DNA from 2 places in the Flavobacterium sp. MMLR14_040 genome. Region 2 is predicted to be linked to the other one. Evidence: riboswitches for the same ligand, from Rfam matches in the RefSeq annotation. Region 2 holds a riboswitch; the other holds the start of a gene.
What was found. A riboswitch is a leader RNA that binds a small molecule or an ion and turns the genes downstream of it on or off. The one in region 2 is predicted to bind cobalamin.
Positions count from the first base shown of each region.

Region 1 (7,046 bases), on a different contig from region 2:
CAGATCGCTAAAACTGGAAGCTATTGAAGAAGCTCCGATCGGACTTATTATTGCGTATGACAGATCTGTTTTAAATCAGTTTACTATTGGAACTGTTGGCAGTAATGAGGCAGTAAAATTTAGTTCGGTTTGTGCGGCACAAAATATTTGGCTTTCGCTTACAGAGCAAGGTTATGGAATGGGCTGGGTTTCGATCCTGAATTATTATCAGTTTAAAAAAATCCTTGATTTACCTGAAAATATTGAACCTTTAGGTTATTTCTGCATTGGAAAACCAGCAACGAATTACAACAACCAACCGATGCTGCAACAGCTGCATTGGAAACAGAAATCGGAAGCTCCGGATTGTAAAGAAATTAAAAATGTGATTGAAAGTCCTGTTTTAGATTTTCAATTAAAAACACCAATTTCTGATATCAAAAATGACTTTGCTAAACTTCTACAGGAAAAAATAGATTCTAAAACCAAACCTGTCGGTTCTTTGGGAACGTTAGAAACTTTGGCTTTTCAAATGGCAACGGTTTTTGAAACCTTAAATCCTAAAATTACAAACCCAAACATTGTGGTTTTTGCCGCAGATCATGGAATCGCAAATCATGGCGTAAGCGCTTATCCGCAAGATGTGACCCGACAAATGGTTGGTAATTTTCTTGAAGGCGGCGCCGCAATCAATGTTTTTTGCAATCAAAATAATATTGAGTTAGCTATTGTAGATGCTGGCGTAAACTATGATTTTCCAACAAATGCTAATTTAATTAATGCTAAAATTGCAAAGGGAACGCAGTCGTTTCTGCACGCGCCGGCAATGGGTGAAACGGAATTACAATTGTGTTTTGAAAAAGGAAAAGCTATTGTTGATGATATTGCAAAAACAAATTCAAATTGCATTGGTTTTGGCGAAATGGGAATTGGAAATACCTCAACAGCTTCGGTTTTAATGAGTCTTTTAACTGGTTTTTCTATTGAAGAATGTGTGGGAAAAGGAACTGGAGTTGAGGCCGAAAAGTTACTTCAAAAACAAAATATACTTCAAAAAGCAATTGATAATTATTCCGGTCAAGCCGAATTAATGCAGCAGTTGGCTTATTTTGGCGGTTTTGAAATCATACAGATGGCAAGTGGAATGTTAACCGCTTTTGAAAATAAAATGATAATTTTGGTCGATGGTTTTATTTGCAGTGTGGCTTTTTTAATCGCTTCGAAAATAAATGTTGATATTCATAAAAATGCTGTTTTCTGCCATTGTTCTGACGAAAAAGCACATCAAAAATTACTTGATTATTTACATGCAAAGCCTATCTTAAATCTTAATTTACGTTTAGGCGAAGGAACAGGCTGTGCTATTGCTTTTCCTATTTTAAAATCAGCGGAAGCTTTTTTGAATGAAATGGCTAGTTTTGAGAGTGCGGGGGTTAGTAGGAAGTGATCAATAGTCTCGTTTGTCATTTACGAAGGAGAAATCACATCCAAAGAGAGACGCACTGTATGTGAGTTTCTAGTGTGATTTCTCCTCCGTCGAAATGACAAGATCACCTAAAATATATTTTATTAAAATTAAAAACAAATCTCTTCAATGAAAAAAGAACTAAACATCTTCTTTACCTGTTTAATGTTTTACACCCGAATTCCCTGCCCAAAAAACATCGATCATAATCCTGAATATTTAAATAAAGCTACTCGTTACTTTCCTTTTATCGGATGGATTGTTGGAAGCATTTCTTTTCTAACTTTCTATCTTTTTTCCTTTTTTCTATCAACAGAAACTGCTGTTATTTTTGCAATTATTGCTTCTATTTTAACGACGGGAGCTTTTCACGAAGATGGTTTTGCAGATGTTTGTGATGGTTTTGGCGGAGGCTGGACCAAAGAAAAAATCCTGATCATTATGAAAGACAGTGCTATTGGCGCTTATGGAGCAATTGGTCTGGTTTTGCTTTTTTTATTAAAATTCAAATTGCTTTCCGAAGGTATTTTGCTTTTTGCCATTGATAATTCCCATCTTCTTATTTTCTTTTTGTTTATTTCGGCGCATGCTTTGAGTCGGCTGGCTGCAATTTCGATCATTTTTACGCATGAATATTCGCGCGATGATGCTTCGAGTAAAAGTAAACCAATCGCCAATAATCATAGTTGGAAAGAAATTTTTGGTGCTTTCTTTTTCGGATTAATTCCTTTGTTGGCATTTGCTTTTTTTCAGTATAAAATTCTGTTTACGATAATTCCTGTTTTTCTAACCCGTTACTTTTTGGCTCGCTATTTCCAAAAATGGATTGATGGATATACGGGAGATTGTCTTGGCGCAACGCAACAGGTTTGCGAGGTTATTTATTATTTAAGTATTCTTTTTTTATGGAAGTTTATCTAGTTCGCCATACCGAAACTATTTGTGAAAAAGGAGTTTGTTACGGACAATCGGATGTTGCCATTGCTGAACCTTTTGATTTGGTTTTAGAAAACATCATTTCACAGTTACCTACTGAAGCCATTATATTTTCAAGTCCGTTAAAAAGATGTTCCATTTTAGCAAAACACATTCAAAAAAGAATAAAAACTATTTCTTATCAGGAAGACAACCGATTGATGGAAATGAATTTTGGCGATTGGGAAATGAAAAACTGGAATGACATTCTGCCCGAACAGCTGAATCCGTGGATGGAAGATTTTGTTAATATTCCGGCTTCAAACGGAGAATCTTTTGTTGAATTACATGAAAGAGTTGGTGAGTTTTTATCAGATCAAATTTCAGAAGAAATAAAACAGCCTATAATTATTATTTCACATGCGGGTGTCATTAGAAGTATTTTGTGTCATCATACTTTTTTACCCTTAAAAGATGCTTTTACTAATAAAGTTGCTTTTGGACAAGTAATAAAAATAGTACTTTAAAGGTCGTTTTGTTTAGAATTTGATATAAAAAGTGAAACAAATTTGAAAATTCGACGATTTTAACTTTATCTTTGCGCCAAATTAAGGTTGTGTTTAATTCAAACACATTAAAAGGGAATCAAGTATAAATCTTGAGCTGTTCCCGCAACTGTAAGCTTAGTTCTAAATGAATGCTTATTGTTAACTACAAACCACTGCTCGCAATAGCGGGTGGGAAGGTAAACAATAAGACGCAAGCCAGGAGACCTGCCTTTATAACAAATATCGAGCTCTCGGGAAAAAGAGTGTAGAAATTATGACTTTAAAAAAACGTTTTGCATTTTGTTTTCTATTGTTGTGCCAATTCATTTCGGCGCAAAATGACTCTATTACAAAACTTAAGGAAGTTATCGTTTCTGATGTCAATCTAAAAAAATACTCCAGCTCACAGTCGGTGCAGGTTTTAAATGATTCTGTTATCAATAAAAATCAGCCTTCTTTAACTTCACTTTTAAACTATAATACTGTTATTTATTTTAAAGAAAATGGTTTAGGAATGACTTCTGCTCCTTCTTTTAGAGGAACAACCGGAGCGCAAACTGCTGTTATCTGGAATGGTATAAATATAAATTCCCAGTTTTTAGGTCAGGCAGATTTTAATACTATCGGAACAAGAGATTTCAATTCTATAACTGTAAAAGCCGGAGGCGGAAGTGTTCTATACGGAAGCAGTGCCATTGGCGGAAGCATTCACCTTAATAATGATTTACGATTTAAAAATGAATTTTCAAATCAGGTGTTTTTTAGTTTAGGAAGTTATAATACTCTGAGCGCCAATTATCGTACTATAGTTGCATCAGATAAATATAGTCTTCAGATAAGCATTTCCAGAAACAGTTCTGATAATGATTTTAAATATCCGGGCAATACCGATCAGCGAAACACAAATGGCGAATACTATAATACCAGTATGAATACCACTTTTGGTTATAAAATTGATTCTAAAAACACTTTAAAGGCTTATAGCCAGTTTTACGATTCTGAACGTCATTTTTCTTTGACTTCTCCTAATGGTTCCAAAACCAAATATGGTGATTTTAATACCCGAAATTTATTAGAATGGGAAAGTCTTTTTAATCGTTTTACTTCAAAATTAAAAGTTGCGCATATAGGAGAATCCTATAAATATTATCCTAGTATTACTTCAGAATTATTCACTTATGGAAAAGTTGAAACTTCTCTTATAAAATATGATTTGGCGTTTGATGTAAACGATAAGATTAAATTAAATTCGATTGTCGATTATAATCGCAATAAAGGATATGGATCAAGTATCGATAATGTAAAAAGAGAAATAGGCTCCGCGAGTTTATTATTAAGTCATTCACTAAGTAACAAATGGGATTATAATGCGAGTATTCGTCAGGAAGTAACAGACAATTACGGAAATCCATTTCTTTTTTCGTTTGGAACACGTTATCAGTTTACTGACTTTTACCGCGTAAAAATAAATGCTTCAAAAAACTTCAGAATGCCTACTTATAATGATTTATTTTGGGAAGGAAGCGGCAATCCTGATTTAAAACCCGAAACTTCTTATCAGGCTGAAATTGGTAATGAATTTTTTACCAAAGATTTTTCAATATCAGTAACGGCTTATTACAATTCTATTAAAAATTTATTGCGTTGGGTCCCGTCACAAGGCGGCGGAGATATGTGGTCTCCTGAAAACACCGACAAAGTAAGGGCTTATGGTGCTGAAGTAATTTTAGAATGGAAACCAAAAATAGCAAACAATAATTTTACCATTAATGGAACGTACGCCTATACAGTTTCAGAAAGCGAACAATTGATTGGAGGTGAATTAATTTACAAGCAATTGATATACGTTCCTTACCATAAACTCACAGGGGCTGTCTCTTACAATTGGAAAAAATTCTCTTCTTATTTTCAGTATTTATATAACGGAGATGCCTACACAACGCCTTTTAATAATCCTGCAACTAAAGTTAAGGATTATAACGTTGGTAATATTGGTGTTGACTATGATTTTGGCAAAAAGAAGAGTTATAAACTTGGATTTCAAGTACTAAATATCTGGAATGAAAATTACCAGCCTGTTACAAGCAGACAAATGCCCGGAAGAAATTATTCTATATACATAAACCTTAATTTTTAAATACCATGAAAAGATTCAATAAACTATTTTTAAGTGTCCTAGTAAGCTCGGCATTTTTTGTGTCATGTAGCAATGATGATGACAATACTCAAGAGGCACGCGGTGATTATGATGGCGGATTATTTATTGTTAACGAAGGTAATTTTCAAACTCCAAACGGTGCTATTTCATACTTATCTGATGATTTACAAATAGAAAACGATGTGTTTTCATCAGTAAACCCGGGAAAAGTAACTGGAGATACTCCTATTTGTATTGTTTTTAATGGTGATTTGGCTTATATAGTTGTAAACGCATCAAACAAAATTGAAGTTGTTAACAGATATACTTTTAAAAGCATTACCACAATAACTACGAATCTAAACAATCCGAGATTCATTGCTTTTGCAAACGGAAAAGGATATATCACTAACTGGGGAGATCCGCTGGTTACTACAGATGATTATGTAGCAGTACTTGATCTTGCTACAAATACTATAAGTTCTTCATTAATTTCTGTAGTTGAAGGTCCTGAAAAAATCATTGAAAATGACGGGAAATTGTATGTAGCACACAAAGGCGGTTATGGACAAGGAAATTCATTAACAGTAATAAACTCTGCTAGTAATGCAGTTGTAACAAACTTTGTAGTTGGAGATGTTCCTAGTGCATTGGTAAAAGACAATGGAACATTATATGTTTTATGTGATGGAAGACCTTCTTATGCAGCACCAGAAACTGCTGGTGAAATTGTAAAAGTTAACCTGAGCAACAATACTATTGCATCAACACTTGCTTTCGCAGATTTAACACATCCTGGTTTTATGGATATTAATAACAATAAAATATATTATACTGTAGACAGTAATGTTTATACAACTTCGACAACTTCTACCACATTACCAACTGCTGAAATATTTAAAGCTGCAAAAGTTAGTACACTATATGGTTTTGCTGTAAAAAATGATAATATCTACATCGCCGATGCAGGAAATTACCAAGATCCCGGAAAAGTGTTCATCTATTCTTTAACAGGAACACTTACTAGCGAACTTGGCGTGGGGATATTGCCAAACGGCTTTTATTTTAATAACTAATAAAATAGCTGAAAGAATATTTTTAAATTATTTTTTCAGAACAATCAATTTAGTTTATTTTTTTTATTTTTTTTGGAAAAAAAAGGCTTTCATTTCTGAAAGCCTTTTTTATTTATCACCATTTTAATCTCTTATCTTAATGCTTTTAAAAATTCTTTAGGAGCAGTTTCTAAATACATTTCATTTCTTACTCCGTTTATTTTTTTGGAATCACTAAAATAAGGTAAAACTAATTGTTTATCGTCCTGAATTCTTTTTGCTGTTACACCAGTAATTTTAGATATCGCTGTAGCCAGAAAAGGTTCGTTTGTTTCTCCTAAAACGCCGTAACTAGTTACAAACTCCTGCTGTAAATAAGTAGGCGTTAAACCACTTGTATAATCTCCAAAATCTTCTGAATTGGCAATTTTTAAAACCAGTGGCTGCATAGCATATTTATGATTTGGATTAACTTTAGTTTTAGTCAAAGTCTCTGAGTCATAAACTGTAAAGGAACCCACATTTTTACCAATTGTTGTTTCACCAATCTGAACAACATTAATATAAGGTTTTAATCCGTTTATAACCAATTCACTTGCTGATGCCGTATTATCAGTAGTTAAAATATAAACTTTAGAAAGGTTTAAACTATTTAGTGCAGTTCCATCAATATTATTTACAAATCTGTCGTTTAAGGTTTCCAGCTCATCCGTACTCATGCTGGCCATCAATTTAATATTGTATTGTCTTTTTGAGAAAATTTTACCATCAAACTGACCTGTGATTAAACTTGCCAAACGTGTTGCTGTGCGAACAGAACCTCCGCCATTATATCTTAAATCTAAAACTAAATCCGTTACACCTTGTGCTTTTAATTCGCCAAAAGCTTCATTTAACCTGGCATCATAATCAGCATAAAAGCCATTATACATTAAATATCCAATTTT
Region 1 covers NZ_JAWVWO010000002.1:66,331-73,376, forward strand. The annotation lists gene cobT (nicotinate-nucleotide--dimethylbenzimidazole phosphoribosyltransferase) at 1-1,426, shown strand, start outside; gene SD960_RS02985 (adenosylcobinamide-GDP ribazoletransferase) at 1,574-2,365, shown strand; gene cobC (alpha-ribazole phosphatase family protein) at 2,350-2,886, shown strand; cobalamin riboswitch at 2,954-3,155, shown strand; gene SD960_RS02995 (TonB-dependent receptor plug domain-containing protein) at 3,182-5,044, shown strand; gene SD960_RS03000 (YncE family protein) at 5,050-6,120, shown strand; gene SD960_RS03005 (S41 family peptidase) at 6,252-7,046, opposite strand, start outside.
Region 1: another riboswitch for cobalamin. It lies ahead of SD960_RS02995 (TonB-dependent receptor plug domain-containing protein); the one in region 2 lies ahead of SD960_RS00375 (TonB-dependent receptor).

Region 2 (7,046 bases):
CGTTTATCTCTAATCCGGATTTAGTAGAACGTTTGCACAACAATTGGGAATTAACGCAGCCCATTCGTGATTTGCATTACGGATTAGGCAACCATGGTTATACCGACTGGGAAGTCTACAAACATCCGGTAACGATTTAAATTCAATGTTATAAGCGGTAACAGAAATATCTCTGTTATCGTTTTATTTCAATTTAATTTTTTAAACTTAACATTCTGTATTACTTTTGATTAAGGCATCATGCTTTTTCTGAATCTTTAAGTGTATGGAATTACCAAAGATACCTTTCTATAAAAAATACAGTCTGATTTTTAAGGCAATTGCTGTTGGCGGAGCGTTAGGTTTGTTATACGCCCAATTTACTGATGCAGGTTTAGATTATGGATATTTACAATTGTTGCCGGGCACCATTATTGGTTGTCTGATTGGGTTTTTCATCATCACTTTCGAAAAGTCTTTTATCAATCTCAATAAATATTCTTTTATTGTATCGATGGTTTTAAAAGCGCTTATTTATAGCGTGATAATAGTAGTGTTTTTACTTTTTATTGTTGTTATATTCGAAGAAATGTTTGGTCATTTCTCTTATCAGAAAGCGATAAATAAATATGTAGAAGAACGTTTGGTTGGAGATTTTCTTTTTTCATTGGCAGCTTCCATATTACTGATTTTGTTTTTAGAAATAAGCAGTTTGCTTAGCAGTCGGTTTTTTTATAATTATTTTACCGGACGTTATCATCGCCCGATGCAGGAAGAACGAATTTTTATGTTTGTCGATGTCAAATCATCCACCACAATGGCAGAAGAGTTGGGAGATATTCTGTACAGCAAATTACTGCAGGATTTGTTCAATGATTTTACTGATGCCATTCTCGCTTCGCGTGCAGAGGTTTATCAATACGCCGGAGACGAAATTATTTTAACCTGGAAAACGGCAACAGGTATAAAAGATCAGCGGTGTTTGTATTGTTTTTATCTTCTTAAACAATCTATTGAAAAGAAGAATGAATATTATTTAAAAACCTATAATAGGATTCCGAAGTTTAAGGCTGGAATGCACATCGGAAATGCCGTAACAACCTGGGTAGGAAAAGTAAAAAAAGAAATTGTTTATCATGGAGATCTTCTTAATACAACGTCAAGAATTCAATGTAAATGCAATGATTTTAATCATGATTTTGTTATTTCTGAAGCCATAAAAGAAGTGTTGCCAAAAGATTTACCTGTAACTTATGCGCATCAGGGAGAAATACTTTTAAGAGGGAAAGCGCAACCAATGAAACTTTACACTGTTGATTTTAATATTGACGAAAATTAGTCTGCCTTAGTATTTTATTACAAATTATCATTTAAAAATTAAAATTATGAAAGCATTGGTTATTGGCGCAACAGGTTCAACAGGAGAATTTCTGGTTGATGAACTTTTGGCAGATAAAAATTACGAATTGGTTACCATTTTTGTAAGAAGAGCAACAGGAAAAAAACATCCAAAACTCGTTGAACAAATTATTGACTTCTCCAACATAGACAATTACAAGGATTTGATTGTGGGCGATGTCATTTTTTCTTGTTTAGGAACAACACTCAAAGCAGCAGGATCGAAGGAAAATCAAAAGAAAATCGATTTTGATATTCCTGCCACATTTGCAAAATCAGCCAGAGAAAATAACGTTTCCTCTTTTGTTTTGTTATCTGCTTACGGAGCTACTTCGAAGAGTAAAGTTTTTTATTCTAAAATAAAAGGAGAACTTGAAGACAGCATTGCAGAACTCAATTTTGAACAATATATTATTTTTAGGCCGGGACTGCTTTTAAGAGCAAATTCAGATCGTTTTGGAGAATATGCCATGGCAAAAATATTAAAAGCAGTTAATGCAATTGGCTTATTTAAAAAGTTCAAACCCCTGCCAACTGATTTGCTGGCAAAAAAATTAGCAAAATCACCAAAAGTGCTGCCTAAAGGCACTTCAATTATCGAACTTGATAAAATATTCAGTTTTGCCAATATGTAGGACAAAATGTAAATTAATACATTCATACTTATTTTTATAAAGATAATTATATCTTTGCGCCAGATTTTGGTCTATTTTTCTTAAAAAAAATAGTTAAAAGGGAATCAGGTGTAAATCCTGAACAGACCCGCTACTGTAAGTTCTATATAAGTCTTTAAACGACACCAATGCCATTGTTCGCCGCGGCGAATGAGAAGGCTGTTTTAAAGATGGAACAAGTCAGGAGACCTGCCACAATCACATAGTTTAAGACTTTCGTGGAATAAAGTTGAAGAACAATAAACAAACCTGTCATTTGTATGGCGGGATTCCTTGTTATTGCTTTTTTGATTATTACATCCAGAAGTTTATTTAATTAAATAAGTGATGTATAATACAAAAAAAATACTTTTATTCCTTGTTCTGTTATCTCCTGTTGTACTTCATTCTCAAGTATCAAACGATAGCTTGCGCGTTTTAAAAGAAGTAATATTAAAAGGAAAACCTTATCAGGAAGTTATTCCTGTACAAAGCCTTTCGGGAATATTGCTTGAAAATCTCGCCAGTCATAATGTTGCCGATGCACTTCGTTATTTTGCCGGAACCCAAATTAAAGATTATGGCGGTCTTGGCGGTCTAAAAACCGTTGACGTTCGCAACATGGGCACACATCATGTGGGTGTTTTTTACGATGGAATTCAATTAGGCAATGCCCAAAACGGAGTTACAGATCTGGGAAAATACTCTCTGGACGACATGGAATCCCTAACCATGTACAATGGTCAAAAAAGTGAAATATTTCAGTCGGCAAAAGACTTTGCGGCAGCTTCAACTATTTATTTAAGAACGAAACGACCTGTTTTTTCAGATGCAAAAAAAACAAATGTATTAGTACGTTTCAAAACAATGTCTATCAATTATTTTGATCCGTCTTTTAGATGGGAACAAAAATTGAGCGACAAAGTAAGCATGAGCGTAAGTTCTGAATACATAAAATCGAATGGGCAATATAAATTCAGATATAAAAGAAATAATCTCGACGGAACTTTAGCCTACGATACAACCACAACCCGACATAACAGTGATATAGAAGCACTAAGATTTGAATCCGGTCTTTACGGAAAAATAAAAAACGGTTCCTGGGATGCAAAAGTGTATTATTATGATTCTGAAAGAGGTGCTCCCGGCGCCATTGTCGAAAATAAGTTCTCAGACGGTTTCAGGCAATACGATAAGAATTTTTTCTCTCAGGGAACTTTTATAAAAGACTTTACCGATAAATATAAATTTCAGGCAAAGGCAAAATACGCCTACGATTATACCCATTATGTAGCCAGAGATACCACAAATGTGCTTGGTGAAACCGTAACCGAAGGAGCACAGTCAGACGATAGTTATTACCAGCAGGAATATTATTTCTCGGCGGTAAATATGTACAGCATTTTGCCAACCTGGGATATTTCGCTTTCTACAGATTTTCAATACAACAGATTAAATGCCACCAGAAAAGGAATTAAAACCTTGTTTTCGTATCCGGAACGTTATACAGCATTATTTTCTCTCGCAAGTTCTTACAGAGTCGGCGGGTTTAAAGTTTTAGGAAGCGTTGTTGGTACGCACGTACACGAGGAAGTACGCTACAATGCAAAAGCGCCCGATAAAACAGAATTTACTCCTGCATTATTTCTTGGATATACGCCATTCAAAGATTATGATTTCAATTTAAGAGCATTTGCAAAACGTATTTTCAGAATGCCCACTTTCAATGATTTATATTATACAATGGTTGGTTCAAGCACTTTAAGGCCTGAATATATGAACCAGTATGATGTTGGGTTTACTTATAATTTACCTCTTAGAGAAAGTTTTTTCGACAAATTTTCTATTCAGGTCGATGGATATTACACCAATACCAAAGACAAAATAATTGCCGCTCCAACCGGAAATTTGTTCCGATGGATGATGACCAATATGGGGCAGGTAAAAGGCCACGGAATAGAATCTGTTATTAATATGGGCATGCATATTAACAAATTGAACCTTGCTGCAAATCTAACTTATACGTATTCTGAAAGTCGCGATTATACCAAATTTGGAGGTTTGGAATTGTCTTCTTACGGCGATCAGATTCCGTACACACCCTGGCATAGCGGTTCGGGAATACTAAATGCCAATTATGAATCGTGGAATTTCAACTATAGTTTTATCTATGTTGGAAAAAGATATAATGGTAATGTAAACAATATTAGAATCAACGAAGTACAGCCTTGGTACACACATGATTTATCGGTACAAAAAGCATTTGCAATTCATAATTACAAATTAAAAGGAACGCTAGAACTCAATAATGCACTCAATCAACAATATGAAGTGATTTACAATTATCCAATGCCGGGTCGTACACTAAAATTTATAATCAGTATTGAGCTATGAAAAAGATAACCGCAAAATTAGTACTTCCTTTATTTATAGCCCTTGCTTTTGTTTCCTGTAGGGAAGAAGAAACCATTTTTCCATCTTCGGATGTAAGTGTTGCCGCACCAAGAAGCGATGGAAATATAGAAGGTTTCTATCTTTTAAACGAGGGAAATATGGGAATGAACAGGGCAAGTATAGATGTTTTTAATTATAGAACAGGAAACTATACAACCGATATTTATTCAGAACGAAACCCGACAGTTGTAAAAGAATTAGGCGATGTTGGAAACGATATTCAAATCTACGGCAACAAGGTTTATGCGGTAATAAATGTTTCTAATAAAGTAGAAGTCATAGACAAATGGACGGCAAAACGCATCAAAAAAATTGATATTCCAAATTGCCGTTACGTAACTTTTTATAAAGACAAAGCGTATGTAAGCTCTTATTCAGGTCCCGTAGCTATTGACCCTAATGCCGAAATTGGTTTTGTTGCCGAAATTGATACTACATCATTAGAAATAAAAAGAAAAGTTACAGTAGGATACCAGCCCGAACAAATGGTGGTGCATAATGGTAAACTTTATGTTGCCAATTCCGGAGGTTACCGAGTTCCTAATTACGACAGAACAGTTTCTGTAATTGATCTTGAAACTTTTACCGAAATAAAGAAAATTGACGTGGGTATTAATCTCTACGGCATGCAAATAGACAGCAGGGGAGATATTTATGTGAGTTCAAGAGGGGATTATTACAATACACCATCTAATCTTTTTGTAATTGATACCCAGAGCGATGAGAAAAAAATGCAGTTGGATCTTCCGGTTTTAGGAATGTGCCTTGTCGACGATTTACTTTATTTCTACAGCGTTCAGTGGAGTTATCTCACCAATAGCAACAAAATTACTTATGGGATATTAGACACCAAAACCAAGAAAATTATAAGCGATAAAATTATTACTGACGGTACAGATAAGCAAATCATGATTCCGTATGGACTTCAGGTAAATCCTGAAACCAAAGAAATCTACATCACCGATGCCCAAAATTATGTAGTAACCGGATATATCTATTGTTTTACCCCAGAGGGAAAATTAAAATGGAAAACAACAGCAGGAAATATTCCCGCACATATTGCTTTTATAACCAAAAAATAAAACCAGAAATATGTATTACAGCTCTTTAAAACATTTAAAGTTATTACTGCTTTTCTTCTTTGCAACAGTAATGTTAACCAATTGTTCTGACAGCGATAACACACAGCCAGATGAAGAACAAGTTGAAAACAATGAATATAATGCCACCCGTTTTGCGATAGTTTCATTAAGCTCAAAAGTAACTGTTGGCGCAGATGCCACTTACAGTTGGACGGCGGTAAATGTTTCTTCAGAAAATTATTCTTTGGCCAATAGTACTTCAAAAGAAGCCTTATTTGCTGCCACAGAGGTTGGAACTTATGAATTTAAAGTGACCATCAATGACAAAGGAAATACAAAAACCGAAACAGTAAAGGTTTTTGTAAGCGCAGAAACTAAAGAATTAAAAAGCTACATCGCAAAAGTATTCGAATTTAAACCGGCTCCGGGGCAATTTGTCAATGATCTTCCTGTGGCAAATGATGGCGACAACGCCGAGAGAATATTAACAAGGGCCAATTCGTATCTCGCAAAGAAAAACGGAGATCTTGTTTCGCTTGGCGCATTTGGCGGTTATGTCGTTTTCGGGTTTGATCACACAATTGTAAACGTAAAAGGAAAGCGTGATTTTAGAGTTTTAGGCAATGCTTTTTGGGCAGATGCCAATCCGAATGCGAATGCAGAATTGCGTGGCGGAAGCAGTGAAGCCGGCGTTATTATGGTTGCATATGATAAAAATAAAAACGGACTTCCGGATGATGAATGGTTTGAAATTGAAGGTGGAGGCCACAAAATGGCTAAAACAATTCATAATTATCAATTAACCTATCACAGACCGGATCCAAACAAAACACCAGTTCCGGGCGGTGGAACCGGAACCGTGCTTTTTACAGATATGGAATACATCTATTGGACAGACAATCAGGGTAAAAGCGGTTATTTGGCGCAAAACAACGCTTACAATCATTCATTAGATTATTGGCCGAAATGGCTAAAAGATCAGGAAACAATCACTTTTAAAGGAACGAGATTACCTGATAACGCCGTAGATGAAAGCGGAACCGGAAGTTACTTTGTGCAATATGCTTTTTTATACGGATACGCGGATAATGCACCCAATGTCGATGACGATTCCGGAATAGACATTAACTGGGCCATCGATAAAAACGGAAACAAAACAGAACTTCCCGGAATTGACTTTGTAAAAGTGTACAATGGTCTGAATCAACAGGCGGGATGGCTGGGAGAAACTTCAACAGAAATCATGGGCGCAACAGACCTTCATCTTTTAGGAGAAAGTATCCCTACACGATAAATCAAACAGTATCAAACCAAAATTATTATATCAGAAATTATGAAAAAAAATGTTACCCATTTTTTATTGCTTGTCTTCGCGTTCTCGTTTATCGGATGCAGCAGTGATAACGATAAACCGGATGAAAATGCCAATGTAATTGAAATTACGCTTCAGGAAAAATATGAAATTCCAACATTTACGGTT
Region 2 covers NZ_JAWVWO010000001.1:79,271-86,316, forward strand. The annotation lists gene SD960_RS00360 (hypothetical protein) at 1-140, shown strand, start outside; gene SD960_RS00365 (adenylate/guanylate cyclase domain-containing protein) at 266-1,318, shown strand; gene SD960_RS00370 (NAD(P)H-binding protein) at 1,365-2,012, shown strand; cobalamin riboswitch at 2,063-2,263, shown strand; gene SD960_RS00375 (TonB-dependent receptor) at 2,379-4,424, shown strand; gene SD960_RS00380 (DUF5074 domain-containing protein) at 4,421-5,566, shown strand; gene SD960_RS00385 (PKD domain-containing protein) at 5,577-6,860, shown strand; gene SD960_RS00390 (hypothetical protein) at 6,900-7,046, shown strand, end outside.